One region of the Sporomusa sp. 246TCP1 genome, then DNA from elsewhere that is predicted to be linked to it. Evidence: riboswitches for the same ligand, from Rfam matches in the RefSeq annotation. Region 1 holds a riboswitch; each other region holds the start of a gene.
What was found. Region 1 has a riboswitch for cobalamin ahead of AC1ECB_RS18805 (nicotinate-nucleotide--dimethylbenzimidazole phosphoribosyltransferase). Riboswitches for the same ligand answer to the same signal wherever they lie in the genome.
Positions count from the first base shown of each region.

Region 2: another riboswitch for cobalamin. It lies ahead of AC1ECB_RS10535 (magnesium chelatase ATPase subunit I); the one in region 1 lies ahead of AC1ECB_RS18805 (nicotinate-nucleotide--dimethylbenzimidazole phosphoribosyltransferase).
Region 3: another riboswitch for cobalamin. It lies ahead of cbiD (cobalt-precorrin-5B (C(1))-methyltransferase CbiD); the one in region 1 lies ahead of AC1ECB_RS18805 (nicotinate-nucleotide--dimethylbenzimidazole phosphoribosyltransferase).
Region 4: another riboswitch for cobalamin. It lies ahead of AC1ECB_RS16230 (methyltransferase family protein); the one in region 1 lies ahead of AC1ECB_RS18805 (nicotinate-nucleotide--dimethylbenzimidazole phosphoribosyltransferase).

Region 1 covers NZ_CM170492.1:3,969,087-3,976,627, forward strand. The annotation lists gene AC1ECB_RS18790 (EutP/PduV family microcompartment system protein) at 1-26, opposite strand, end outside; gene eutS (ethanolamine utilization microcompartment protein EutS) at 37-378, opposite strand; gene AC1ECB_RS18800 (response regulator) at 677-2,314, opposite strand; gene AC1ECB_RS18805 (nicotinate-nucleotide--dimethylbenzimidazole phosphoribosyltransferase) at 2,372-3,406, opposite strand; cobalamin riboswitch at 3,531-3,729, opposite strand; gene eutJ (ethanolamine utilization protein EutJ) at 3,840-4,655, opposite strand; gene AC1ECB_RS18815 (hypothetical protein) at 4,859-5,056, shown strand; gene AC1ECB_RS18820 (DedA family protein) at 5,340-5,924, opposite strand; gene AC1ECB_RS18825 (nitroreductase family protein) at 6,040-6,675, opposite strand; gene AC1ECB_RS18830 (gamma carbonic anhydrase family protein) at 6,697-7,245, opposite strand; gene AC1ECB_RS18835 (DASS family sodium-coupled anion symporter) at 7,276-7,541, opposite strand, start outside.
Region 2 covers NZ_CM170492.1:2,158,154-2,165,694, reverse strand. The annotation lists gene AC1ECB_RS10540 (ABC transporter ATP-binding protein) at 1-1,346, shown strand, start outside; cobalamin riboswitch at 1,438-1,619, shown strand; cobalamin riboswitch at 1,742-1,925, shown strand; gene AC1ECB_RS10535 (magnesium chelatase ATPase subunit I) at 2,060-3,088, shown strand; gene AC1ECB_RS10530 (VWA domain-containing protein) at 3,111-4,997, shown strand; gene AC1ECB_RS10525 (MotA/TolQ/ExbB proton channel family protein) at 5,031-5,666, shown strand; gene AC1ECB_RS10520 (ExbD/TolR family protein) at 5,653-6,063, shown strand; gene AC1ECB_RS10515 (energy transducer TonB) at 6,063-6,857, shown strand; gene AC1ECB_RS10510 (ABC transporter ATP-binding protein) at 6,890-7,541, shown strand, end outside.
Region 3 covers NZ_CM170492.1:945,426-952,966, reverse strand. The annotation lists gene cbiT (precorrin-6Y C5,15-methyltransferase (decarboxylating) subunit CbiT) at 1-138, opposite strand, end outside; gene cbiE (precorrin-6y C5,15-methyltransferase (decarboxylating) subunit CbiE) at 135-767, opposite strand; gene cbiD (cobalt-precorrin-5B (C(1))-methyltransferase CbiD) at 746-1,840, opposite strand; cobalamin riboswitch at 1,958-2,129, opposite strand; gene AC1ECB_RS04555 (ChbG/HpnK family deacetylase) at 2,226-3,086, opposite strand; gene AC1ECB_RS04550 (hypothetical protein) at 3,219-3,530, shown strand; gene folE2 (GTP cyclohydrolase FolE2) at 3,586-4,374, opposite strand; gene AC1ECB_RS04540 (HD-GYP domain-containing protein) at 4,507-5,586, opposite strand; gene larC (nickel pincer cofactor biosynthesis protein LarC) at 5,784-6,992, opposite strand; gene larB (nickel pincer cofactor biosynthesis protein LarB) at 7,003-7,541, opposite strand, start outside.
Region 4 covers NZ_CM170492.1:3,418,651-3,426,191, reverse strand. The annotation lists gene AC1ECB_RS16245 (MarR family winged helix-turn-helix transcriptional regulator) at 1-307, shown strand, start outside; gene AC1ECB_RS16240 (hypothetical protein) at 387-932, opposite strand; gene AC1ECB_RS16235 (TonB-dependent receptor plug domain-containing protein) at 929-2,872, opposite strand; gene AC1ECB_RS16230 (methyltransferase family protein) at 2,919-3,926, opposite strand; cobalamin riboswitch at 4,124-4,306, opposite strand; gene AC1ECB_RS16225 (DUF4931 domain-containing protein) at 4,554-5,321, shown strand; gene larA (nickel-dependent lactate racemase) at 5,919-7,196, shown strand; gene AC1ECB_RS16215 (UxaA family hydrolase) at 7,242-7,541, shown strand.

The sequences.
Region 1 (7,541 bases):
CCTGCTCCCACAGGTCCGACCAGCATAATCACAGGCTCAGGACCTTGTCAGTTTGGGGGCTGAAAAACCCAGACCCTCTGATAATAGGTTGATTACTTGATTTAAGGCTGCTTCGACAGCTGAAACATTGCCGGTTATAACCACAGAACCAGTAAAACGATCCATAAAGCCAATTTGTACTGCTGCCGTTTTAGTTGCTGCGTCGGCTGCAATAATCGCTGCTTCACAAGGAGTAATTGTTAAGATGCCGATGGCTCCCTTATCGACAATCCCCAGCTTCTCGCACAGTTCTTTTTTGGGGTTGGCAATAAGATGAGCTAACGTCACCTGTTTACCAGGCACATATTCTTGTACCACTCTCGGTTTTTCTTGAAGCATAACCCTACCTCACAATTCTGTTGTCTTTTTGACTTCTCTTACTAATTAGTTTTTTAAAAAAATTTACCTTGAGATGAAGTTGCGTAACCACAGGACATATTTGCGAGTATTGCCGCCCAAATATGTCCTTAAAAAAACCTGTTTTCACCCTATGGTACTTCTTTGTGAATTATCGGTGTTTTCCCAAATCACAACAAAAAAAAGACTGTTTTTCACAGTCTTTTTTATATCCGTCTAGTCTCCCGGTGGCATTTGCCGCCACAATAGTATTTTTTTGTTATATTCCCAAAACTTATTGCTACCCTTTTACTGCTTCAGAACTTGGTCTGCTATTTTTAAGCTCTGTACGGTATTGATTGGGTGTAACCCCCACTTCCTGACGAAATACCCGGCAAAAATAACTGGCATCCTGGTAACCGGCCTCAGCAGCCACGCGAACAACTGTCTGTTCCGGGTTACGCAGCATAAGCTTAGCCTTGTCAATTCTGACTTTAGTCAAAAACTCAACAAAGTTGCAGCCCTTTTCGGCTTTAAAAATCCGGCTGAAGTAGTAAGGACTTAAATGGACAGTTTGGGCAACCTCATCTAAAGAGATACTTTTATGGAAGTTTTCTATTATATAAGTACAAGCCTTATTTATTAGTCTTACATTCATACTGCTGCGGTTTTCCAGCATATTATCCAGGAATTGATCCAGGGAATCCAAAATCCAGTGACGCACCTCTTCCCGGTCTGAGCAGCTTACCAAATGATTTATACAGTTAAAATTGAGCAACGTTAATTTTTCGAGATTGGCACCGCCCTCGACAGCAGCTCGGGATAATACTATGAGCAGTTCGAGTACACACGCCTTTACCGTCTCCATACTAGCTTTGGCTGTAAAAATTTCGTGTAAAATATGCCCCAAAATTTCCTTAGCTTGCTGCCGTTCACCACAGCGAACTTTATCCAGGAGATTACGTTCATAATTAAAAGGGTAGTGGAAAGGTGCGACATTCAAGTGAGGCACATCGTCTATGTGAATTATTTGATTATCACCCAAATAAAATTTTTGCTGCTGTGCGCTTACTGCTTCAAGATAAGACTTATGAATCTGCAGCGGATCAGTATAATAGCGACCAATTCCAATTGTTAAGCTAATGCCTACCTGAATTATACCGTCCCTGATTTTTCTGGCCATATCCCTAACTTGCCGCTCTACTTGTCCCTGCTCGACTTCACCCTCATAGCCGACAAAAATAATGATTTCATCGCCGCCGAAAGGCACAATCAATATTCCATTACCGGCGATTTCGCAAACATGTGTGTATACTCGCTGCTTAACCACCTGTTTTTCCAGTTCCGATGTCTTACGGGTAAGCTGTTTAAAATTATCAATATTAGCCACCAAAATTACGCCGGAATCCGCTTTAAATCCCAAGAAACCAGCCCGATCTTGAAAGTTGGCCAGATCAGTAACCTTGCCGGTAATCACGTCATGGATAAATGAATTCTTGATAAACGGCAAGGCTTGATCAAGATTTTTTTTGAGCTCGGCTTCTTCCTGTGCCTTGCGTTTCCGGTGGGTGATTTTCTCCGCAATAGTCTGTAGCGTTTGCAGCAAATCTTTCGGTCGCAGCGGCTTTAACAGATACTCTGCCGCGCCCAGCGACAGCGCTTCTTTGGCATAATTGAATTCATCAAAGGCCGTCAGCATGACAATAGTTGTATCAGGCACCCTTGCTTTAATGGCACGTGCCGCCTCCAGACCATTAATCTCAGGCATACGAATGTCCATGAGCACAATATCCGGTTTTTCGGCAGCAGTAATAACTACCGCACTCTTGCCATCCCCGGTTTCCGCAATAATGTGAATCTCCGGGCAATTATGCTCAATAATAAACCGCAAGGCCTGCCGCTCTAATTGTTCGTCATCGGCAATCAACAGTGTATACATACCTGTGTCTCCTATATCTTTTCATCAGCAACAAGCAGGAAGATATAGCCTTACTTATTACATACCTGCCACTCGCTGCGGTTCTGGTGTGCTTAACTCAAAATCAGAAAGTTTCGCCATATTATACATAGTATAGGTCATGGTTTTAAGCATGGCAACCATCAATATAGCTCCGGTTCCCTCGCCTAATCCCATATTAGCCCTGATGGGTATATCATCAGCCAATATATTACCTAACAGCATCGCATAAGACATCCCCGGCTCTTTGGACATATGGGAAGGTAACCCGCAATGCTCTACCTCCCTGCTAATCCGTGCGGCACAGGCAAAAGCCACAGCGGTAATGAAACCATCAATGACAAAAGGAGTTTTGCGTTTTGCACACGCAATCATACCCGCGCATATGGCGACAATATCAAAGCCCCCAACACAGCGCAAAATATCCTCAATGCGATAAAAGCTTTCCCGATGGCGCTCAACGCCTTTAGCCACTACAACACACTTTCTTCTGATAACCTCATTCGTTGGTGTACTGGCTCCATACCCTACGACAAATTCAGGTAAAATACCGGTCATGGCATGCAACACGGCGGAAGAAGTAGTAGTATTACCAATTCCCATCTCGCCAAAAGACACCAAATTAGCGTCTTGGGTATCTATGGCATAATTAACCATCTCTTCCCCTACATGCCAGGCCTGCTCAAATTCAGCCGGTGTCATGGCTTCCTCTTTCATAAAATTTTTGGTGCCGGAAGCAACTCTGCGGTTGATGCCTACTGTTTTTTTGTTATTGATTCCAATATCAATTACCGAATAGGGAACATTATTAACCTGACAAAAACAACTAATAGTCGCTCGCCCGTCTACCATGTTCTGCGCCTGAAGGTAGGTAATTTCCTCGGGAAAATTCACCACACCTTCTTCAATAACGCCATTATCGGCTGCAAATATTAAATGATAGGGTTTAATTTCCGGATGCATCGTACCCCAGGCCAATAACATTTTTTTAAAAATTTTCTCTAATAGGCCTAGGCTATTTACTGGTTTTGCTGCACCATTAACTAAATCATCTACTCTTGCCTGAAAATTCATGCTGAATCCCCCTATTTTTTTGTTTTGCGCCAATACAATAAATAAAAAAAAACCTAGCCCAAAAGGGCCAGGGTTATATTTTCATAAAATCCTGTCCTTCTGGTACTACCTCTGGCGCGGAGGTAAATAACAGCCAAAACAGGCAGGTCTCCTGGCTTACGGATCATAAGAACACCCTTGCCTTCCCGCTTGCCGGTGGCATAATAAAAGCATTCTTCCCCGATTACAGTGGCGCGACCGCGTCGTTTAAGGATTGCAATCCTTCCGAACTTCCCTATTCTCCTCTTAGCTTACTAAGAGGCACCTGTATGGTGGCAAATTATTAAATTTTGATCTGCTATACTCGTTCTACAGTTATGACCATTCTCCTGTTAGCCTATGTAGGTTCGCAAGATGTTGAAACTTTTAGTCAGAAAAGTTCTATTATAAAAACCTAACCAAACATTGCAATTCCCAGTGGTGTCACCAGCAAAGGATGGGGCGGTACATGGACCTGCCGGCCAAACGCTTTGCCAAACTCGGTTTCAAACCCCTGCAAATACGCCGTACCGCCCACAACATAGATAGGATAGTCATCAAACTCTTCATAGCCAATTAACATATTTTTAACCACAGTTGCCATTTTTTCCACAACCGGCAGAATCACCGGCATAATTTTGCGGTGCTGAGTCAAGTCGCGTTTCAATAACTCCGCTTCTTCAAAAGATATCTTATATGCCCCTGCCAAAACTAGGGACACATGCGTACCCCCTGTTGGTTCATCAGCCGTAAAAACTAACTCTCCCTTATGTAAAACAGCAATACCAGTAGTACCACCGCCAATGTCTACCACAATGCCATGCGAAATCCCCAAAGCCATAGCCGCCGCCACCGGTTCATCTACCTGGCAGACGGGTTCCAAACCAGCCCCGGCAATAATATGACCACAGGCCATCGCGTTTCTTCCCATCGTCCCAGGCGGAATAGCAGTAGCTCCTTTAACTAAGGTAACTCCCATTCGCGCTTCAACCTCAGCCTTCAACTCTTCAACAATAACCATGGCGCCCCGAAAATCAACAACCAAACCGTCTTTTACAACTGAAGCCCACTGCATACTACCCGCCACCGGATTACCTGCCTCATCAATAACAACCAGCACCACATCGGCTGTTCCCAGGTCAACACCTACCTTGTAGGGGCCTGGCAAATCGGCTACCGTTTTGGTTTCAATCAATTCATGCAATCGATGAATCTTCTCATAAGTTTCCACATTAGTCCCCCTGCCGCCCACCGTCATTCTCAAATGGCTATGGTATTATATTCCCTTAAAATTTGGGTAAATACCTGTCACCATAGTCATAATTTTTATTACCTGTAGTTTACTCTCCCCTTTCACACTTGTATATAGTAGATTCTTGCCTTTTTCTGTTGGTAAATCTGATATGGATACCGTCATCCACAATCCAATCCACTATGGCTACCAAAGCCAATATTACCCGCTTAGAAAGCAAGATTGACCAATACGGCGAAGTCCAGCAAAAAGACATCTATCATTTGCTCCAATTAACCAGTAGAAAAGTTGATAACATCCACGAAGACTTAAAGTCCCTGGCAGAAGTCACCGGCGAACATGAAATGAAACTTCGTACTCTTGCCCGCCGTCCTGTTTAGCAGCAAATAAGAAAACCGCTAACGCAATCCTTTGTCTTACGTTGAGTCAATGGAGTACAAGGAGCGGGGTTTTACTTTTGGCATTGCCCCAAAAGTAACAAAAAGTCTAGGCCCTAAGCCTCCAAAAGCTGAAAAGCCGGACGATATTCCTAAAATCCGTAAACTCGCTACGCTCAAACAGTACGGATTTTTTAACGGAATACCGCCCGGCTTTTCTCCTGCGGAACGCTTTTTCCGGCAAAGGCCGGGGGGTTACGGAAGTTACGAGGGGTACCGGCTGGAGTTATTTTTTTGCGCAAAAAAGCCAATACCCAATTAGAATGGTGATAGCCAACACACCTGCTGCTGTCAAACCAATCGAATTACCTAAACCAGCTAACTGTTGCCAATTATGCCCTAGCCCAGTTCCCAGATAGATAAGAGCACCACACCAAATAACTGAACTAACAAAAATTCCGGAAATATAGATCTTGCCATTCATCTGGACAAAGCCTGCCGGAATTGGAATAGCGCCGCGAATTACAGGTAGCAACCTTCCAAAGACAATAGTGAAAATGCCGTATTGATTAAGCCATTTCTCAATCATCAGCAGTTTCGACTCAGTTGGTATGAGGAAGGAAAAATGTTGAGCGATATTTGTTCTACTAAACAAACCCAGTCCATAACTAATAGCAGCCCCCAGTAAATCTCCCAATGCGGTGACCGCTATCGCAGGAAGCATTTCTAGTTGCCCGCTATATACTAAATAACCGGTAATCCCCAAGGTTACTTCCCCTGGTAGGGGCAGGCCTGTACCTGTAAGCAACATAGCTACAAAAATAGCAAAGTAACCATAGGTGTCGATATGATTAAGTACTGCTTGTTCCATTGTCGAATTACCCAACCTCCACTGCGTAATAGATACATTGCTAATGTATCCCTGATATAAAAAAAAATCCGGATATCCGGATTTTTTTTAGGTACAACACCAGTCTTTTCTCATATCAAGAAATAAAAGTTAACACATCCTCCACCGGTTTTCGCGGCGGCACTGATACTTTATCAGCAGCAGGAACACCCAGTGGTGTCATGGCAGCTAGCTGATAGCCTTCTTTATTAAAACCAATATATGCAGAAATATCTTCAGCGGCATGCGTCGGTCCGGTCATCCAGCAAGTGCCATAACCCAGGCTGGCGGCAGCTAACAGTAGATTTTCCAAAGCGGCTGCGATATTTTGAATACCAGGATTGGGGTTAGCATATTTTATGGCTTCCTCGCGCGGCATAATGCCATCAGCTAACAGCATATCAGCAATAGTAGCGTAAGGACCGGCATACACAAGAATCAACACAGGCGCAGCTTTGAAAACTGTTTGATAAGGCAGGCTTCCCTTTAACCCCTTGATTTTTTTCTCATCACATAAATATGTGCACAACTCAGCGTTCTTTCTCTCAACAATCCGGGCAATCTCAGCAATTTTCTTTTTATTTGTGATAACAACAAAATGCCAATTCTGCTGGTTTTTCCCTGAAGGTGCATAAGTAGCCGCTTTAATTAACTCTTTAATTGTCTGCTCCGGGACTTGTTCCTCTGTAAATTTCCTTACACTATGACGCCTGTAAATAAATTCCAAGTCCATAGCAACTAACCCCCTTAGACATTATATTATCTTTTCACCCTGATAGCCTTCGCCGTCAGCACCGCGCATCAGTTTACGCCATTTCCTCCAGAGTGCCTTGTATTTTATTGCCTGAGCATGAATGTTGTCCCATTCCTCTGGTACAAAGCTCATCACTTTGCCAGGAACGCCAGCCACTAGGGAATGAGGACGAATAATCTGATTCTCCTTAACTACTGCCCCGGCGGCAATAATGCTGCCTTTACCTACCACCGCACCTGTAAGAATACTGGCTCCCATACCAATTAAACAATGCTCTTCAATAATACAGCCATGAAGGATGGCGTTATGCCCAACTGTAACATAGTCGCCAATTATTGTCGGCTGGTTATTGTCTGCATACACAACACTGTTATCTTGTACATTGCTGTAGCGGCCAATTTCAATTCGATTAACATCTCCTCTGACAACAACATTGACCCACAGACTACTAAATTGTTTCATAGTAACATTACCAATAACCTTAGCACCATCGGCAACAAAAGTTTCTTCATCAAGAGTTGGTCTAATTCCTTCAAATTCTATGAACATTGCTACAGCTCCTCATATCATAACATACTGCTAATACCATAACCCAATCAACCGCCAATAAACAACACCTACTGTCAAGTATAGCACCACATGCAGCACAGTAATTACGGTGCCAACATACCACCAGGTCTTTTTATCATTATATCCCTTTTCCATCAAAAGCGGCCCTAACGCGTTGCCATAATGCGTCAATGTGCAAGAAATAATCATTAAATAGGCTAACACAAAAAAGGCCGGATACCTGGGTACATCAGTAGCTGCGACAAAGGAAAAAATAAGTGGCGAAAAGGCTACCA
Region 2 (7,541 bases), 1.8 Mb from region 1:
ATACACCTGAAGGGATTTTTATCGTCCTTATCACCATGACCGGAAGTTTTTTTATTTTGCTTACACTTAACTGGCAATTAAGTTTGCTTACATTTTTGTTTGTACCATTTATGTTATGGTTTGCCTTGGTCAGGAACCGCCAATTAAAAGATTCTTTCCGGGATATGCGGCTTAAAGTAGCTGATATTAATGCCCAGGTAGAAGACAGCATTTCCGGCATCCGAATAGTCAAAGCCTATGCTAATGAGTGGTATGAACAAGATAAATTTACCCGGAGAAACAGCGATTTTCTTGCGGTTCGCAAACAGGCGTTACGGATTTTTGGGTCTTATCATAGTGGTATCAGTTTTTTCACTAATATAATTTATTTAACAGTACTCATTGCTGGGGGGATATATATTCATCATGGGTGGCTGACGATGGGTGAGTTTATCGGCTTTTTGCTATATATCTCTATTTTCTTTAACCCTATCAAACGCATTACCGGGCTGACTGAGATGTATCAAAAAGGCATGGTCGGTTTTCGCCGTTTTGTGGAAATATTGGATATGGAACCAGATATCGTCGATACTCCCGGCGCCAAAAATCTCACCAAAGTCAACGGACACATTGTGTTTGATCAAGTGACATTTAGTTACAATGACAAGCACAATGTGCTAGAAAGTCTCAATCTTACAATTCAGCCAGGAGAGACGGTGGCGTTCGTTGGTCCATCTGGTGGTGGTAAAACCACCTTGTGCAGCCTTATTCCCCGATTTTACGAAATTGAGCAAGGCCGGATACTGATTGATGGCATTGACATCAGGCAAGTGACGCAAAAATCACTACGGGAAAATGTCGGTATTGTCCAACAAGACGTGTTTTTATTTTCTGATACTGTCAGGGAAAATATTGCGTATGGCAAAATTGGCGCTAGCGATGAGGAGATTATTGCTGCAGCTAAGCGAGCAAATGCCCATGATTTTATTACAGAGCTGGAACAAGGCTATGATACGTTTATCGGTGAACGGGGTGTCAAACTTTCCGGCGGGCAAAAACAACGGATTGCTATCGCGCGAATGTTCCTGAAAAACCCACCCATTCTTATTCTTGATGAAGCGACCTCAGCACTGGATAATGAGACTGAGCGGGTCATTCAGCAGGCCTTAACCAAGTTGTCCTGTAACCGCACAACATTGGTAATTGCTCATAGGCTGGCTACTATTCGTGGCGCGGACCGGATTATCGTGCTTACCGATGAAGGAATTGTGGAAGAAGGCTCGCACGCGGAATTATTGGATAAAGCTGGTTTTTATGCTCGGCTGTACGCGGCCCAGTTTGATGGGTATTTACCTGATGTTGTATAGGATACTGGATTTAGCTGAATATATAAAGAAATGCTTGAAACTATTGACAATGTAGTTGCTTTTCTATAGTATAAATAATACAAGTAAGTAATTTAATATTATTGAGTTAGGTGCCCATATGGGCTTAATAGGGAAGACCGGTGAAATACCGGCGCGGTCCCGCCACTGTAACGGGGAGCAAGCTTAAGATATACCACTGAAACAACCGTTTTGGGAAGGTTTAAGCAAGCCATGATCCGAAGTCAGGAGAACTACCTAACTGACAATCACCGTTTTTCACCCACGCGGTATGGGGAGGGGATTACAGTTAGCAATTCTTCTGGGATATTCCAAGAAGTTTGTGATTTGGCTGAATTCACTCCTGGTATAAAAAACCAGGAGTTTCCTATTTTAACAGAATATTGACAGAGTCAGGTGCCCGTAAGGACTTAATAGGGAAGACCGGTGAAATACCGGCGCGGTCCCGCCACTGTAATGGGGAGCAAGCTTAAGATATGCCACTGGGATGAAACCGTCTTGGGAAGGTTTAAGCAAGCCATGATCCAAAGCCAGGAGAACTGCCTGAGTAACAGTCACCGATTTACCCACGAGGTATGGGGAGGGGATTATATATATTTAACAAGTTTTCGAAAGACCTTCCTTACTATATAAGGGAGGTCTCTTTTTTTAGTTAGAGCTAAATGGATGAAATTTACAAGGAGATGAATTAACGTATGCAACATACTGCTGTATATCCATTTGCTGCCATTGTTGGGCAAGAGGACATGAAATTGGCACTCATATTAAATGTAATTAACCCCCTGCTGGGTGGGGTATTAATCAAAGGAGAAAAAGGAACAGCCAAATCAACAGCCGTTAGAGCGCTGGCCGATCTATTGCCTGCCATGGAGGTTAGCAAAAGCTGTCCTTTTCATTGTGATCCGGCAGATAGCAGCCATTGGTGTGATGTCTGCCGGGAAAAAATGGGACAGGAACAGGGTCTGGCTACTCAGTCTGTCAAGATGCGGGTGGTAGAACTGCCTGTTAGTGCAACCGAGGATCGTGTTGTTGGTACGCTGGATATTGAACATGCCATCAAGCAGGGGGAAAAGAAATTTGACCCCGGCCTGTTAGCACAGGCTAATCGCAATATTTTGTATGTAGATGAAATTAACCTTTTAGATGATCATGTTGTTGATGTGTTGTTGGATGCCGCCGCCATGGGAGTCAATACTGTGGAACGCGAGGGTGTATCTTATTCCCACCCGGCCCGGTTTGTGCTGGTTGGCACAATGAACCCGGAAGAAGGTGATATCCGGCCGCAGTTATTAGACCGCTTCGGATTATCAGTGGTTGTGACCGGAGAAAACCAGCCCGAGTGGCGGGTGGAGGTTATTAAACGGCGTTTGGCCTATGAAAAGGATACAGACAGCTTTGCCCGGCAATACCAGGAGGAACAGGAAACCCTGGCAAAAAGCATTATACAGGCCCAACTTTTGCTGCCCCAGGTAACCATTAAGGATGAGCTGCTCCTGCTTGTCGCCAAACTGGCCATTGCGCTTGATGTTGATGGCCACCGGGCCGATATTACCGTTATTAAGACCGCCATGACGCTGACTGCCTTTGCCGGACGGACGGAAGTAAAGTCAGAAGACGTAAAAAAAGCTGCGCGTCTGGCGCTGCCTCACCGGATGCGGCGGCGCCCCTTTGAGGATGGCACGTTGGACTGGGATAAAGTAGAAGCTGTGTTTGCGCAGCAATAAGCCAAACGGGAGGAATGCTATAATGCAGCGCATGATATTTCCGTTTGCGGCTATTGTCGGGCAGGAAGCTGTCAAGCGAGCGCTTTTGATTGCGGTTGTCAACCCCAAGGCTGGAGGTGTTTTGGTGGCAGGGGAAAAGGGCACAGCCAAATCGACGCTGGTGCGTTCTTTGGCAGAAATTATTGGTGAAACCAAGTTGATTGAGCTGCCGCTCAATGCCACTGAGGATATGGTGTTTGGTGGTTTGGATATGCAGCATGCTGTCGAACGTGGCGAGCGCCGCTTTTTGCCGGGATTGCTTGCCAGGGCCCATAACCATATTCTCTATGTTGATGAAGTTAATTTGCTGCGCCATGACTTTTTGGGCAGTCTTTTAGATGCAGCTACGACCGGTATGCACCAAGTGGAGCGCGAAGGAATTTCCTGCGTACATGAAGCAGCTTGTACTCTTATCGGTACTATGAATCCGGAGGAGGGAAGCTTATCCCCCCAGATTCTTGACAGGTTTGGATTATATGCTGCTGTCAGCCGGGAACAAAATGAGGTTCAACGGGCTGAAATTGTACGGCGGATTCTGGATTGCGAAGCCCAACCGGAAAAATTTTGTCAGCGTTATGCTGCTGACATGGAAGAAATCAAACAGCAGGTGGCTGCTGCTAAAAGCCTGCTCCCTGATATTACTATAGCTGAACCTATGATGCTGCTTTCAGCACAGATGTGTGCTAAGGCACATTCGGCAGGTCACCGGGCTGAACTGTTCTTATTGGAAGTCGCGCGGGCGATTGCAGCACTTGCCGGGCGCACCTATTTATTGCCTTGTGATCTGGACGAAGCTGCCTGTTATGTACTGCCGCAGCGCATGCGCCAGGAGGAACAACCGCTGCCGCCCGAACCACCTGAGCAAGATCAGGATCAGGAACAACCACCTGATGACGAAGATTCTGCCGACCAACAGGAAACTCAGCCACCACCGCCTGATTCGCGCTCAGACCAGCAAAACCCGGAAGAGTCGGAAGAACAGACAGATCCTCCTGCTGAGCAGCCGGAAAGTGAGGGCAGCGATCAGGAAAAAGTGGCCGATATTGATACTGATTTTCCCTTTGTCCGGATGGAATTATCGTTGCCCCAGGATCGGCAGGAACGACGAGGCAGCGGCAAACGCAGTTTAACGCGTACTGATACCAAGCAGGGACGCTATGTGCGTGCAGGTATCCCGAACGGGCCGGTGACTGATTTGGCCTTTGATGCTACCTTGCGGGCGGCGGCGTCTTATCAGAAGTTCCGCGCCAGAAACAAATGCGCCATTGCTATTGAACACGAAGATTTGCGGCAAAAAATCCGGGAAAAGCGCATTGGCAGTACTTTCTTATTTGTCGTGGATGCCAGTGGTTCCATGGGCGCGCGGGAACGGATGCGGGCCGTCAAGGGTGCTGTGTGCGCCATGCTGCAGGACGCGTATCAAAAGCGGGATCAAGTGGGTTTGATTGCCTTTAGGCGGCAGACTGCCGAGGTGCTGTTGCCTATTACCCGCAGCGTGGATTTGGCGCAAAAATGTTTGCGCCATCTGCCGACAGGTGGTAAAACGCCACTGGCAGAAGGTTTGAGAGTAGCCTTGACCGTACTGACTTCCCACCGGCAAAAAGAACAGGAAATGAAGTCGGTGCTGGTACTTGTTACCGATGGGCGGGCCAATACCGCCGCCGCCGGCGGTGATGGTATGGCTGATGCCCTAAAAATAGCAAGCAAGATAAATATGGCAGGCGTACATAGTGTGGTTATTGATACCGAGAATGATTTCGTTAAGCTGGGTTTGGCTCGGACAGTAGCCAGTGAAATGGGATCTACCTATTATAGTCTGCGTGATTTGTCAGAAAACAACATTATGCACATTGTTAAAAACTTATCGTAAACAAGGTGCAGCAAGCAAAACGGAGGAGTAAAAATGAGCTTTATAGTTGAGTGTTTTAGTATATTTCATAAAGGCGGCCCAGTCATGTATTTGATTTTGGCGTGTTCCATACTGGTGGCGGCCATTGGGGTGGAACGGTTTTTGTATTATAGGAAAATGAACACCGATATGCAGCAGTTTACCGCGCAGCTTACCCCTTTACTGGAACGTGCCAACTGGGGCGCTGCCTGTGAATTATGCCGGCAGACCCAAGGCATTGCCGCTGCGGTGGCTGCCAAAGGCATTCGTTATGTGCAGTGCGGCTGCACTAATGTAGAAAGTGTGCTTGAAGGGGAAGCGGCTTTGGCTGTCGCCAGTCTACGGACTAATTTAAGCCATCTGGACACCATTGTAACCATTGCACCGCTTCTTGGTCTCCTGGGAACCGTTGTTGGCATGATTGGTTCTTTTAGTGTTATGAATATCAAAGCTGGTCAGCCCCAGGCCATTACCGGCGGTGTTGGGGAAGCGCTCATTGCTACGGCATCGGGCTTGTGTGTAGCCACCTTGGCCATGATTATATATAGTTATTTTAACCATAGGTTAGATCAACTAATCACCAATATTGAACAGTCCTGTCTGTTGGTGTTGGGGCATATCAAACAGGAGAAACGTCATGAAATTGCGTAATCTGCGTTCAGAACATCAGCCTAAACTGATGATTATTCCGATGATTGATATTATCTTCTTTTTGCTGGTGTTTTTTATTATGAGTACTCTTTATATGGTTGACCAGCAAACTATCCCTGTTAATTTGCCCCAGGCAGCTGCGGCGCAGAACGATAAACCGCGCAGTGTGGCGGTTACCGTTACCAAAGAGGGCCGGATTTTATTTGATCAGGAAGATATTCCACTGGAAATGTTAAAAAAACGGGTACAGCTGGAAATGAATAAGCAGAGCGACCTGGTTTTTATCCTGCGTTCTGATAAAACTGCCGAATACGGCAAAGTTGTGGCTGTTCTCGATGAATTGAAACTAGCGGGAGCCTACAGAGTGGCTATCGCTACTGAAAGGAAGGATAAGTAATGGAATTGGCGGCAGGTTTACGTTGGCGAAAAGCTATGGTTATTTCCCTGCTCGTGCACAGTATTGTGTTAACCGGTGCCGGCTGGTTGGTTAATAAGGCGTTACTGCCTGTTGAAATGCCGCCGGAGACGCTGATTGAGCTGGAGTTAGCCAATGGGCCGGAAGGACCGGAAGGGCCGGAAGGCTCATCCTTGGCGGCTGCTGCCCCAGCGGCCGCGCCAGCCAGTCCAGCTGCTGCGGCCAGTCCGGCGCCTGTGTCTAATCTGCCTAATCTGCCGCAGCCCACACCGGTTCAGCCGGCACCTGTAGCTGAGTCGGTGATGCCAGAGCCGGTAGTAGCGGTTAGTGCTATGGCGTTGGTAGGCGTTGACAGTGGCGCTATTGCGGCTGCCAGTGAATCGGCTGGTGGTGATGGAGGTGGTGGAACTTCGGCCGGCGGCGGTAGTTCTCAAGGAGGCGAGGGTTCCGGCAGTGGCAATGGTATGTCCGGGGGAGGTTCTGGCAGTGCCGGGGGCGTCATTCCACCAGGAATATTGTCACGTCGGGAACCAAATTATCCAGAGCAAGCACGCCAGGGAGGTATTGAGGGCACAGTAGTTCTCAGAATTGAAATTCTGGAGAATGGACATGCCGGTGATGTGACTATTGCTGAATCCAGCGGCTCAGATCTTTTAGATGATGCTGCTGTAGCTGCTGTTCAGCGCTGGCGTTTTGTTCCGGCCAAAATGAGAGGGACAGGTCAAAGAATTGCCTGTCAAACTACCATGCCGGTAGTGTTTAAACTGCGAGCGTGAACTTATGAATTCTTGTAAAGAGGTTTACAAACATGATTCAGATAAGCAATTTGGTTAAAAAATTTAGCGAGCGTACTGCGGTTGACGGAATCTCATTGCATATCAAACAAGGAGAAATTTTTGGTTTGTTGGGGCCGAACGGAGCAGGTAAAACGACCATGATTCGAATGCTGACAATGCTGACCCGGCCTACTGCCGGTATGCTAAGCATAAATGGTTGGCAGTTGCCGCAGGATGAGCAAAAAGTCAAGCAAATACTGGGCATTGTACCCCAGCATTTTAATCTTGATGCAGACTTGACAGCCCGTGAAAACCTGGAGCTGCACGGCAGGCTGCAGCATATTCCCCGTGAGAAGCGCAGGCAGCGTATTCTTGAACTCCTGGAATATGTAGAACTTGCCGAACGTACTGATGATAAGGTACAGAACCTTTCCGGCGGCATGAAACGGCGGCTGATGATTGCCAGGGCACTCTTACACGAGCCACAGGTCTTATTTCTTGATGAACCGACAGTTGGTCTTGATCCCCAAGTCCGGCGGCGGCTATGGGATTTGATCAGACGTATGGCTAATGATAAGCTGACAGTTATGCTGACAACCCATTACATTGAAGAAGCCGAGTTTTTGTGCGGACGGGTGGCCATTTTAGAAAATGGCAGGCTGATTGCACTAAACAGTCCGGCAG
Region 3 (7,541 bases), 3.0 Mb from region 1:
ACCTGCACCAATATCAATGACAGTATCATTAGCGCCAATATTAGCCTTTGCTAAGGTTAATATCCTAATCTCCTGCTTGGTCATCGGAATATTGCCCCGAATAAACTGACTGTCTGGAATCCCTAGCCCCTGTGTCATGCCTTCACCACCATTACACTATGTTCAAACCCGGAAATTGACCTTGTCTCAGCCAACGTTGCACTGACTATTTCCTCATTATCATAGGACAGATTGGTGCATAGCCACACACAAGCAGTCACCGGCCAACCGTGAGCTAATAGAATACCGGCAATCGTTGCCGGATTATGCTGAGTATCTGTTAATATCCCCACCTTATATCCGGGGCGATAGCATAATACATCGTCAGCAGCCCTGCGGCCATGCATACTGATTAAAGCCGCATCCTGCCAAACCTCGGCCACTCGCGCAAAAGCAAGCTGCACTGAACTAATTCCCGGAATAACAGTAAGGCGCTTAGCGGCAAAACGCTTTCTCAGTGCAGTCAACATACTGTAAAACCCTGGATCACCTGATACCATAACAACTACATCCTGACTGGCAAACTGCTGTTCAATAAAATCAAGCACACCGGTAATATCTTTGTCAATCACCCTGGTAACCTGATTATTCGTCGCAAAGGTATCAAGCGACCGTTGACTACCGACCAAAACAGCCGCCGCCGTAATTGTCCGGCTGGCTATTGGCAACAGATAATCAGGCGAGCCGGGACCAATACCCACAACAATTATTCGATAGGTACATTCCATCCTAAATGTCCTCCAATTTCCCGGGCCGTCTGATCAAGCCCCAGTATCTCTCCCTTTAAAGTTACAATAACTGTTCCCACTGTTAAATCACCAAACACATACCGCATGGCTCTGCTGCTGGCCCTTTCAGCCAATAAATTATACACCTTGTTCATATTATAGCGGGCAATAATCGGCATAGCTGCTTCGGTTGTAGTCGCAGACAACACCTCTTCAATGGCTGCCTGCGGTGCGCCGCTAACGGCCATATAGGCAGCTATTGTTTCCATCCGGGCATCAGCCATTCGATTATGCGTATGGAATATTCCTGCCGAAACTTTACCGATTTTCCCCAGATGACCAAATAAAAGCACCCGTCGCATTTCATACTTCACGGCATTTTCCAACATATGTCCGATAAAATTACTTGTTTGCACAACTGTTTCAGCTGGTAAACCATAGCGATTAACGGCAATATCCTGTCCAATCTTTCCGGGGGCAAATACGATTTCGTCATATCCCAGTGCCCGCACCACACTAATTTGGGGTACCAGCGAATTTTTAAAGGCTTCTTCAGACATGGGTTCAACAATCCCGGTAGTACCAATAATGGATAACCCGCCCACTATTCCCAGCGTTGGATTAAGCGTTCTAGCAGCTATTGTCTCCCCATTGGGAACGGAAATAGTAACTACAGCTCCTTTACCTGGCGGCAAACAATCGTTAACCGCCTTAGTAATCATGATACGCGGTCCAGGGTTTACAGCCGGCTCTCCTACCGGCATAGCCAGACCCGGTTTTGTCACCGTACCGACACCCTCACCGGCCTTGATCATAATTCCCGGCTGATCGGTTATAATTACTTCCGCTACAATTTTAACCCCATTCGTAATATCCGGATCATCGCCGGCATCCTTAATTACCCAGCCAATACCGCCATTAGCAAGCGCATGACTGGCAGCAATCGGCGCTGTCAGTGTTATGCCCTGCGGTGAAATTACTTCAACGACTGCAGCCTGCTGACCTTGCCAGGCCAGTACTGCCGCTTTGGCAGCTGCGGCCGCACAAGTCCCGGTAGTTATTCCTTTGCGCATTGGTATTGGTATATCAGACAATAGAAAAACCCCCTTAGCAGGGGGTATAACACCAAACAATATATGCATTTTGCCTGATTATTGTACCCACACCTGCCTATCTTCCGTAGGTCCTAGCGGCGTGTGTTAGAACAGGCAGGTCTCCTGACTCTGGTTCATCGCCGCCCTAAGCCTTCCCGGTTTCCCAGTGGCAAATTTAGGAAGCATCCCCATTACAGTGGCGGGACCGTGCCGGTATTACACCGGACTTCCCTATTAAGCACAAAGCACCCATTCCCTTACACTATCAAATTATGTTAGTGGTATTATTCCATATAATTGGCTCTTTTCCTGCTAGCAAGACGATAATTATCAAAATTAAATATTTTAATTTAAATTATAGCAATCACCCTTTACTGTTATTCATCCCGGCAAATGACACGAGTTTAATATTCTCTTGTTCCAAACGCTGAACAACCCGGCAGCTAGTAATTGCACTCAGTTCCTGCTGCCAATGGTATTGCCAGTTAAATACGCTATTGAGAGCAACCTCATCTAAGCCAGGATGAACCATAACTTCTGTTATGCCCTCAGACAGATTATCAATAATAGTAAGTAGTAACTTTTCCTCCATACTGCCGCCCGCTACCATTCCATAGAAATGATCCGGTGCCGCTAAACCAGCCTGTCGCGCCTTAAAACGAGCCATACCAGCCAAAATACTAAGACCGGAGCGGCCAATTATCCTGCCTGCTCCCGGTTTAAAACCACCTAAGAACACCAGCGATTCAGCCGGTATCCGTATAGCCCTGATATTAAATTCTTTGGCAATACTTAGCACAATATCAAGAATCCCCGGCACCACATGCAGGTGCTGATGGCTGTCAAGATGAGTAATCGTAATGCCAGCCGACAATATTCTTTTAACCTGTGCCGTTAGTTCACGGCGCACATCGTCTAAGCAAATACCTGCCAAACAAAACTTTTTCAAAAATGCCGGATAACTGGTACACAACATCCCCTCAGTATCAACTAAGGAAGGAATAGACCCCGGATCAGTTACCGACATTCCACCCACAAGTGTAAGATGAGCACCAATCCCCAATTGCGGATGTTCGGCAGCTAACGCTGCCGCATGATTAAATGCAGGTCCACCGGCCATAAGTGAAGTACTCGTAATACAGCCTCGGATATGCCCTTCGATAATGCCAAGATTAATGTTTTTATGTAACCCAAAATCATCTGCATTCACAATTAACTGTTTCATATTATAACCTCAACTGGGATTTTTTATATGAATTGCTATTGGGCAAAAAATCCCTGGTATGACTTGATATATGTTTTCTGATACTAATATTGGTCACATGGCCAAATTAAAATTCAGGGAGGTAATCACATTATGGAACAATCCAAACAAAGCAAACAAGCAGCAAGCAAAAGCGAATATGGTACCTTGACTGCCAAGATGGATGCAAATAACGATTACTCCAGCAAAGCCTCCGGAATGTCCGGAACATCCGCTAGTTCCGCTAGTTCCGCTACTTCCGGCACAGCTTCGGCTACCTCTGCAGATATGAACAAGTTAAGCCAACTTGCTAAACAATCGCAAACAAGCAGCAGCACTACCTCAGCGACCAATTCGAAAAGCGCTATGGCCAACCAAACCTTAACTGCCAAATATGACGCAAATGGTGACTATTCCGCTGAATAGTCCCAAAACCCAAATGCGGCGCCGGACTAGCCTACTGGAGTCCGGCGCCGCTTTATTAGCTTTCTACACACTCAATATGCGAGGCATAGGCGCTATGGTTATGAATAGATTCATAGTTTTCACACTCAATTTCAAACCATTCAATACCATCAATCTTACGCAACGTTAAGACTAAGTCCCTGAGTACATCTTCAACAAATTTAGGATTTTCATAGGCCTTTTCCGTAACATATTTTTCATCCCCGCGCTTTAACAAAGGATATACCTGACAACTTCCTTGTTCTTCCATCATTGCTGCCAAATCTTCAATCCAGATAAACTTTCCCGGCTGTTGTTTAATCTTCGCCTTCATAATCCCCCGCTGGTTATGCGCCCCATATTGCGATATCTCCTTACTACAGGGACATAGTGAGGTAAATGGTACCGTAATACCAAACATCAAGTCCAAATGCCCGCCATGCACTAAGTTACCTGAAAATACACAATCATAATCCAGCATGCTTTTAAAGCCACTCACTGGTGCCATCTTTTCGATGAAATATTTAAAATTAATATCAATATGCGCTCTTTTGGCCTGCAAACGGTCAATTGTGTCTGTCAACATATACTCAATTTCCCGGTAGGACACCGGTTTTTGACTCCAATCGCTAAGAATTTCAATAAACCGGCTCATGTGTGTCCCTTTGAACTCTTGCGGCAAATCAACGGTAAGCTTAATTTTGGCTAAAACACTTTGAAAGGAACCGCTTTTAGTTTTTATTAAAAACGGCAGATGCACATCACTGACTCCAACTTTTTGAATTGCAATACCACGTTCGTCACAGCTATTTTGGACATCTTTAATTGTGCTATTAGAACTACGTCCCTGGGTAGTTTGCCTCATAATTGTTCACTCCTAGTATGATACAAAATAGGATCAATCCGGCCTGCCTCAGCATAGCTAAGAAATATACTCCCCTTATCGCATTAATATTAGTTAGGCTCTAGCGATTTTCACAATTCGCAACGTTTTGTTACATTCTAAATCAATATATTCCTTATCCTCAGTAACTACTATTGGCCGTGATGCCATAAATTGTCCCAAATAAATTACTTCCGCTTGGCGGCCATCACTTAATTCAACAATATTGCCGATAAAATAATCACGAACATTATTTAAAAAAATTGCACCAATCTCAGGATCAAGCTTTTGAAACATTTCCTCAACAATCATTCCGACTACTGCAAATGGTGAGATTTTACGATGATAAACGCGATCCGAAGTCATAGCATCATATATGTCGGCAACCGCAATAATTCGCGCATATCGATGAATTTGATCGCCATAAACGGCAAGAGGATAGCCACTGCCGTCAAACCGTTCATGATGCTGGAGAATTCCATGAATTACGCCGTTTGGAATCCCCTGCTTCGTGGACAGCAGTTTATATCCCCTGGTTGTGTGAAGCTGCATAATCTCCATCTCGTCAGACGTAAGCTTGCCTGGTTTATTTAATATTTCAAGTGGGATTTGGGTTTTACCGATATCATGAAGCAATCCGGCTAGTATCAAGTCCTTCCATTCTGCACCTGTATACCCAAGCCACTTACCCATTACTCCGCATATAATGGCTACATTAACAGAGTGATGAAAGGTGTAATCGTCCTGTCGGCGCACCAAATTTACATGATTAATTACACCAGGCGAATTAATCAACGGTTCAATCGCATTACTAGCCAACTCCTTCATGGCATCCAGCGGAACCTCTTGAAAAAAACGAGTTTTGGCAAAGGCTTCCTTCACAACACTGACAGTATTATCATAATCTGCATAGAACTTTTTCCGGACAACAGTTTCAGGAATAGAAAAATCAATACCTGGCTCAGATGGCAATGCTTCTTTAATAAATACTGTGGTAATATTCCAAAATTCCAAGCCGTGCAGCATACTGTCTGTGAGAATTGTACCTTCACTTAAAATAACCTTGTCCTCTGGGGTTAGTACCATCCGTCCAATTTCCATGCCAGGTTTTGCCTCACTCAGCGAATATGGTTTGATACAATACCTTACCGCCACGCTTCTTCCCTCCCCTGCGAGCCATTTATTTAATTATGAAAGTTACAATATTAACAATTATAATTTTACATATTTTCAGTTTTTCCTGCTAACAAAGGGTAAATTCCTTTATATCTGCTCAAAACTCTTAAAATACAGCCTATAAACTTGACTTAATTCATCTTTTCATACTTAATTTATCCATAACATAAATATCTTTAACAAATTGACATGGCTTCTTTTAATGCCAGCTGCTGGACTACCTTAAGCGGTATTCCCGACTTCGCCGCAATTTTTCGACAATCCTCGTATTCAGGCGCAACATTGCATATTTTGCCCTGATAAGAACTGACTTTCACTCTGACATCCCCCCAGGGTAATCCGATAACAATAAATTCACGGTCAGCCATCGTTCTTGCTACCGGATAACAGCGCATACCAATCGATGTTGTTTCCTGCAAGATTATTTCTGCGACCTTATTTTGACAATCTGGAGCAGCCAGTACCGACAATTTGGTTGCCGGCCGATTCTTTTTCATAATAATGGGGGTTAGCCAGACATCCAAGGCACCAGCGGCAAATAATCTATCCATTATATACCCATAGATTTCGGGAGTTTGGTCGTCAATATTGGTCTCAATTACCAAAAATTGTTCATCTTTTGGATTCTCATCTTGCCTATTTTTGCTAGTGGCTGTTACCTCACCTAAATAGAGGCGCAATACGTTAGGGATAGCAATATTCCAGGTACCGGCACCATACCCAATTTTGCTGCTAATAAAACCGACCGGCATGCTGCCAAAACCAGTACCAAGTGTTGCTAAAACAGCGGCTCCAGTCGGCGTTACCAGTTCCTTTTCAATATCACCCGGATAATAGGGAATGCCATGCAACAGTTCGGCAGTAGCCGGTGCCGGGACAGGAATAAGCCCATGACAGCACGTAACGAAACCACTGCCAACACGAAGTCGCGAAGCATATATATGTTCAATATGGAGATAATCAAGAGCCCACGCAATACCAACAATATCAACAATGGAATCTACTGCGCCAACTTCATGAAAATGAATTTCATTAAGCGGCATACCATGGACTTTGGCTTCAGCCTGAGCCAAACGAGTAAATATAGCTTTACTGCTTTCCTTTACAGCAGGTTTGAGGGTGGACTGTTCAATAATAGCAATTATATCAGCTAAATTACGATGTTCTTGTACTGCTTCATCGACCTGAACATCCAGGTAAAAGGCGTTTATACCACCCTTATCAACCCTTGACAAGTTCAACCGATACCCTGTTACTGCCAGTTTGGCCAGTTCAGCCCGCAACAATTCTGCTGGCGCACCGGCATCAAGCAAGGCTCCAAGCAGCATGTTGCCACTAATACCGGCAAAACAATCAAGATAAATGGCATTACATTTTATATCCATTTGTATATACTCACCTCATGTGGTTAATCATACTGGCCATCCGGCCTGCGCCAAAGCCATTATCAATATTAACAACAGCCACTCCGGCTGCACAGCTATTAAGCATACTTAACAAAGCCGCCAGGCCACCGAAACTTGCGCCATAACCAATACTTGTCGGCACCGCAATAACCGGTTTGGCTGCCAAACCACCGATAACACTTGCCAGCGCACCTTCCATGCCGGCTACCACCACAAGTACATTGGCTTGTTCAATCAACTGGTGCTGATCAAGCAACCGGTGAATACCCGCCACTCCAACATCATACACCCTTTTCACTTCATTGCCCATCATTTCAGCAGTAATGGCAGCTTCCTCAGCTACCGGAATATCGCTGGTTCCGGCACTCATAACCAAAATAAACCGTTCCTTATCTACCGGCGGTTTCTGCCGTTCAACAGTAATAAGCCGTGCCAATTCATGATACCGGGCGTCAGTCACGACTTGCTTTACCGCATCATACATCTGTTTAGTAGCCCTTGTCGCCAAAATACTGTGATTATACCTAG
Region 4 (7,541 bases), 550 kb from region 1:
TCATCCGGGAATGTTTATTTCGGAAATCGCCCGGTATTTTGATGTCACTCGTGCTGTGATTTCCAAGAGTATTGTTAAGCTGGAATTACAGGGCTTTGTGAAAAAAACTGTTGATCCCGGCGATCAAAAACGTATTCAAGTGTTTTTGACCGATCTGGGGGAGAGGGCGTTTCGCCAACATAAAATTTTTCATGACCAAAAAGATAACTATATGTTTGCGTATTTGGAAACGCTTGATGAAGAGGTCCTGAAAAGTATTTCGGGGTTCTTACTTCGTGCTCAAAAAATGATCGATCAGCATTTTTAATTGCTGATTGATGACTCCCGGTGGTATCACCCGCCATGATAGCAGCTTTTAGAAAATTATCAGCGCGTTTTGAACGAAACTAGTGGCTCCCGCGCATTGAGGTATGAAGCTTGGTGAGTAGCACCCGACATAAAAGGATGCCGCTGACGCCTGTTGCCAGTTGGGTTACGCTTAAAATGGACTGTAACATGGCAGCTTGTGTTTCATTGAAGCCTAAAAAAGCAAAAGTTAGAGTACTGACGGCATACAGGGTCAGCATTCGCAATAATGCTGGAACGCCGCTCATCAGACTTATGTGCAAATGCGAGCACGCCACATAGCTCAACAGATATATTATATTGGCGATGAGCGCCGGAAGCACGAAGAGCGGAGAAAAGAATGCTTGCTGAAAAAAAGCAACAAGCGGCATGAGCAGTGCCAGGCCCAGCGCCGCTGAAAGACCGATAAGTTCGGTAGTACATATTAAACAGGCATTTAATGCGGTACCAATTAAAAACAATAGTATCAGACTGGGCAACGGCAGGATAAATCGAAGCGATTGAATAACGATCATTAATGCCAGCAAAATTGCCATTCTGGTCATGCGCCGTTGCCTGGAGACGGGATGAACTGTTGAATTGCTCATAATTTAATTCGATATCCTATTTGTAAAATCGTACCCGGAAGCGATAATTCCTCGTCACGGTGATTGAATAGATTGGCAGCGCCGACAATCAGACTCTGGTCCTTGCTAAGTTGTTTTTCAAAATTCAGATTCCAGATTGTATAAGTACGTTCGCTGGTAGTAGTAGCATTGGGTTGGAAATAATAGCCCTGGTAGGCATCGACCCAGAGGTTTGCTTGCCAAGCGCCCGGTGCCTGGTATGACAATTGTGATGATATTTTATGACGAGCACGGTTGTACAGCCGTTCATGAGTTGCTTCATTAGTTGCATCCAGATATGTATAATTAAGCGACCAGTTTAGTCGTTCGCTTAATGGTTGCCGGATACTGGTTTCTACTCCCTGAATGTTGGCACGGCCAATGTTTTGATACTGGATTTCATTTGATGCCCTCCACACCTCATCAATCATATCTTTAACCTTGCTGTAGAAGAAAGTGATTTTTCCGGCAGTGTGACCCCAGTCACGTTCAACAGAAACATCGTAAAATGTTGATTTTTCCGGTTGTAATGAGCTATTTCCCAGAAGACTGACCAAGCTGCCGTTACGAATAATGTTCAAATTCATATACAACTGATTGGGCGAAGGAACGCGAAAGCCGGTACCGGCATTGAACTTAAACCGCAAATCAGGCTGCGGTGAATAGGTAAGACCGATTTTGGGACTCAGATTACTTTCGAAGCGGTTGCTGTCGTCGAATCGCAGGGACGAAATCATCAAGCATTGGGGCGACAAATTCCATTCATCTTGCACATATAGCGCCGAGTAATCGGTTTTTACCTCTGAGCCGGTGTATGTTTTCCCGTGGAAACTTTTGCTGAAATTACCATCCCCACTTTGAATTCCGGTTCCCCGGAACAGTTCCGGACGATATTCTCCGCCTACGGTAAGTTTATGCAAATTGCCGATTCTCCGGCTTAATCGTGCTTCCAGGCCGGAAATCGTGCTGTACCCATATATTGAATTGGTATATTGACCACTCAAACGATTAATTGTGTTATTGTATTTTTCCCAGATGGAGTGATAGGCAGTCACTGATAATTCCCTACCCGGGAGACTTTTTTGATAGTCTAATGAATACCTTTGGCGACGATTATCATCATGGATATCCGTATTAACAATAATGCCGCCAAGTCCTGACATAGTGCCATACTCGTTCGTATCTTCCTGCAAATAAGACGTGCTCAGTGTCCATGTTTCCTGAGATGTTGGCTGATATTCCAGCCGAGTGTCCACATGGGAGCGTGTGCCAAAAGGGAAAAAAGTAGTTCCGTTGGTTTTGAAAAAGGCATCATTTTTCGTGTTGTCTGCGGTAAGAGTAAAACTCATCTTGTTTTGCCGGCCAGAGTCGTAACTCAAGGAATAGCAGTGCTCATTGTCTCCATGTTTCGTCAGGGTGCTGTTTTTAAATTGCAGCACGGTCTTAGGCTCCTGCGATTTTTTGGTAATTAGATTGATAATACCACCCATTGCATCCGCGCCATAAAGAGCACTGGCGTTTCCCCGTACGATTTCGATTCTCGCGATATTGTCCAGGGAAAGACGGTCCAATTCATAGTCCGCATCAGGTTCTGCCGGAATACGTTGTCCGTCAATCAGAATCGTTGAGTAACGGGAATCAAAGCCGCGGATGGACAGAGCGCGGCGACCGCCACTGCGATTGATAGCCACGCCCGGCAAAGAATCAATGATTTCTCTTAAGGTATGGGCGTTTCGCGACTGAATTTCTGCGGCGGTAATGATGTCAACTGCATTCGGGACAGCTTTTGTGTCTAGTGGTGTTTTAGTCGCGGTTACAATGACTTCAGGTAAGGGGAAGGATTCCAACTCGGTGCATGCCGCCTGACTGGAAGGCATTAAGGCGATCATTGGTGCAAGGAATATTATCAGCTTTTTTCTCATTGCGTTTTCTCCTTTTTCTTTTTTTGTACATGTTATCAAACCTTGGTCAGTCGCGCCGATACCATTCGCCCTGTAGTCCTGATATTACACCGTTTTGCTCGTTTATGCTCAATGGTTGAAAACCTGCAGCAGTTAAAGCCGCTTTGATGCGGCTTTTGGGCATTAAAATACGCAGACCGGCAAGGTGACTAGACAGCCAACCGACAATGGACTCCTTAGGAGCTGTGTAATCATCACTTACGTCGTGGCTGACAAGGTATAAGTACGCACCGGAAAGCGCTGCCGCGGAAATTTTTGTAACCAATTCATCCAGAGCGTCGCCGCCAAAATCAAGAACGCCGGAAACAATCAGCAGATGATAGCCGCAACCGATGTCGTCGCAGGTAAAATCTCCTTGGATGATAGAGAAGCGATCTTCTAAGTGTTCTTCTGCTATGTGCCCGGCCGGAATATCGGCTACGGACGGATGTTCAAAGATAACTCCGGTTGCCTGGGGATGTTCTTTGCCGAACTCTAGCGCCATCCGCCCCGATCCGCCACCCAAATCAAGAAGGTGAAGGGGTGTTGATTTGGGAAAAATATTCTGTGCGGATTTAAGAAATGACTGGACCCTTCCGGTAAGAATTTCTGTTGCCGATAGGCGGGCTAATTCCCGGAAATTATAAAAGGCATGTCCTTGATCCTGTTGACAGGGTGCAGCAGCACCGTGACGCACCAATTCCTCGACTTGTTCCAAGCTGGTTTTTTTTTCCCAAAAGAGAAAATATTCGCCTAGGTATAAAGAACTGTTTTTATCAAGATATAATTGCGCTTCCGGCGAGTTTCTGAAAAGATTGTGTTCCTTTTTTAACAGGCCGATTGAGCTTAATGCCGTCAAAAAAAAGTCCATGTTTTGTGGGTCACACTGGGTGTGTTGTGCAATTTCACTGGCAGATGATGGCTTTTGGAGATAGGAACATACCCCCAGGCGAATTGCCGCAAACAGTAACTGCGCTTCTTTGTGTTGCTGAATCAAACGGTAAAAGATCGTGGGGCTGTACTCGGGAAAATCCATTGTTTATGCCTCCTTTAAAATAATTAGCCTGATGTTTTTTGTATGCCAGGTATCCAAAAAGAGCAAAAAAAAGTTGCCGGCCCGTTAAGCTGACCGACAACTTGGCATGCGTGGATAAAGAAAAGCCGACTTGGGTTGCAAGCCGGGAATATAACAAAAACACATGTCAATCCCCTTCCTATCGCTCGTAGGTCAAAACGGTGATTATCAGATAGGCAGTTCTCCTGGCTTTGGCTCTTTGCTTACTCAAACCTTCCCAGAACATTCATTCCAGTGGTATATTTTTGAGTTCGCTCCCCATTACAGTGGCGTGACCGCGCCGGTATTGCACCGGTCTTCTCTATTATGCCTGTGTAGGCACCTATCCTTGCTTTATGCAATTTATTATTATTTTAACAGTAGCACACAGGATTGTCAACCAGGGTTACAATTAAACAAATAATTGGCATATCCATCCAGGTGGACAGATCTTATTAGTTACAGGTGGGCATGGTTTTTTTTTCTTTAAGTGATAGCTGAATTCTTGGCGGATCTTCGCCGATAATTCAGGCGTGAACGTCTCGGAAATTTGCCCGGTGTGGTATAATATGAAGAGCAACACACTCTGGGCCATAAGGAGACTTAGCCATGACCTCAAGGCAGATTCATCTTGTTTTTGACACCAAGATTGGCGGCACCAAACCGGTGACCGTTGTCGATAACGGCCATAAATGCCCCTTCTGTTGTCGCGACAAACTTGAGGGCATCATCGCCGAAGACGGGCCGATACTCCTAATTGTCAACAAATATCCGGTGCTCCGGGACACCTTCCAGACCGTCCTCATCGAAACCGATGACTGCGCATCCGAACTGTCGCTCTATCCAAAGGACCATCTCCACCGGGTCATCCGCTTTGGCATTGAGAAATGGCTGGACATGATCGCCGGCGGCGAATTTGCCACGGTCCTGTTCTTCAAAAACCACGGCCCCAGCTCGGGCGGCTCCATTCGCCACCCCCATATGCAGATCATCGGTCTCCGCCACCTCGACTACACCGCCAACATCCCCCCGGCCAGCCTCGAAGGCATCGTCATCAGCCGCGACGGCGGCGTTGAACTCACCATCGCCGACAAGCCGCTGGTCGGTTTCATTGAACTCAACATTAAGCTTGCCGACCTCGGGTACCTCGACCGCCTGGCCGACTACCTGCAGATCTGTGCCCACTACTTCCTCCACCACTTCAACCGCCAATGCAACAGCTACAACATCTTTTTTTATCATATAGGCGGCCAGATAACCGCCAAAGTCATGCCCCGGTTCGTTACCTCGCCCATCTACGTCGGCTACGCCATACCCCAGCTGTCCACCCGCATTCCTGACGTTGCCGCTGACCTCAAGCGAATATACGGATTATAATTTCGGATGAATGATATTTGTAGTTTCGTAATTATGTGGGAATAATTTCAACTGAGAATAATATCTTAAGGTGATTATTAATAATCAGGCATTTTATTCAGTAGCTATATTGGTTTATTTGCCATAGGATAAAGAGACCATTTTTTATCTCAAAAAAGGTGAATTTGCAAGGTTGCGGATCGCCTCTACCAATCGAATCTGGAAAGGAATTAAACCCGCGAACTTTGCGGGTTTTTTTGCTGTGTTTTTTGAAAGGTTTCGGATAGTTTCACCATATTAATATTACATAAAATAGAAAATATGGAATTTAGACAAAGGATTTGTCTAATTTAGGGAGAATAATATAATGAGTCAAAGAACCGTCACCTGACTCTACATATACGTGAGACAGTTACTAGAATGTCATAAATATGTGCAAAGTGAACAGAAAAATCCTATCGTTGCAGATAATTATTGTCAATAGGGAACAGAGGTTTTCGACTGAATAAATTGAAATTTTATAATATTAATAGTTGTTTAAATAGCTATTAATCTAAATTACAGCGATTTTCTGCAGAAAGCGCAATAATTGGTACGACATTACATCAAAAGGAGCAAATGATGACTACAATTAAGATTCCTTATGGTAAAAAAATTTTGGAAGCTTATGTAGCAGAAGAGCAACTTGAAGCGGTTTTGGAATCGCGCGCTCATCACTATAGACCGGAAGCTACAGAAGCCGACCTTGTAAAGCAGGCGCTTGAAAATCCTATCGGCTCGAAACGTCTGCGTGATTTAGCTAAGGGATGTCGTAAAGTTGTTATTATTGCGAGTGACCATACCCGGCCAGTTCCAACGAAAATTATGGCACCGCAAATGCTTGCGGAAATTAGAAACGGCAATCCGGATGCAGATATCACATTTCTGGTTGCTACCGGATTTCATCGCGCTAGCACGCAGGAAGAACTTTTGCACAAATTCGGCGAAGAAATAATGAGAAACGAGAAGATCGTAATTCACAATTGCTGGGATCAGGATGCTTTGGTCGATGTGGGTAAACTGCCTTCCGGCGGTGCGTTGGTGATTAACAAACTGGCAATGGAGGCAGACTTATTGGTTTCGGAAGGGTTTATTGAACCACATTTGTTTGCAGGTTTTTCCGGTGGACGAAAAAGTGTCTTGCCAGGTATCGTCAGCGGTGTAACCGTTATGTCTAACCACTGTGCCAAATTTATTGCTCATGAAAAAGCACGAGTGGGAATACTTGATGGCAACCCGATTCATACTGATATGCTGTATGCCGCTCAGCAGGCCAAATTGGCATTTATCCTAAATGTGGTCATCGATGCTGACAAGCGGATCATTAAAGCTTTTGCCGGTGACAGGGAGCAAGCCCACATAGCCGGTTGTAAATTTGTCAGCGGGCTGGCCAAAGCAGAAGCAAAACCGGCCAATATTGTTATTACTTCGAATGGTGGGTATCCACTGGATCAAAATATTTATCAACTTGTGAAAGGCTTGTCTTCTGCGGAGGCTACTTGTAAACCAGACGGTGTTATTATTATTTGCGCCGCTTGTAACGACGGGCATGGCGGAGATACCTTTTTTAAATGGTTTCAGGATGCGCCGGGAGGGGCCAGGGAGATCATGGATAAAATCATGAAAATTCCGCCAGAGTCAACCATTCCTGATCAGTGGGCAGCTCAAATTATCGCGCGTGTCCTGTTAAAGCATACCGTTATTTTAGTAACTGATCAGTGTGATCATCAGATAGCCAAAACTATAGGTATGAAGACTGCTTATACCTTAGAGGAAGCTTTGAAGACTGCTGGATTGATTGCCGGTCCGCAGTCCAAAGTTACGGTCATTCCTGACGGTGTAGCAGTCATATTGTAAAAAAAAATTACATTTAACAGATCAAAAAATTTAGGGGGCGAGATCTTGGCCATTGACGCAATCATGTTGAATTCGGCAGATAATGTTGCAACAGCAGTTCAAATACTAAAGGCAGGGCAAAAGGCAGATGTCCGTTTGGGACATGACATTCGACAGATCCTTATCGGTGAGGACATTCCTTACGGTCATAAATTTGCCGTTCATTCTATCCCTAAGGGACAAGATATAATGAAATACGGAGAAGTTATTGGACGGGCTACGCAGGAAATTCGTGAAGGGCATCATGCCCATACTCAAAATATTGAAAGTTTGCGAGGCCGTGGTGATTTGCAGGGGGAGGCTTAA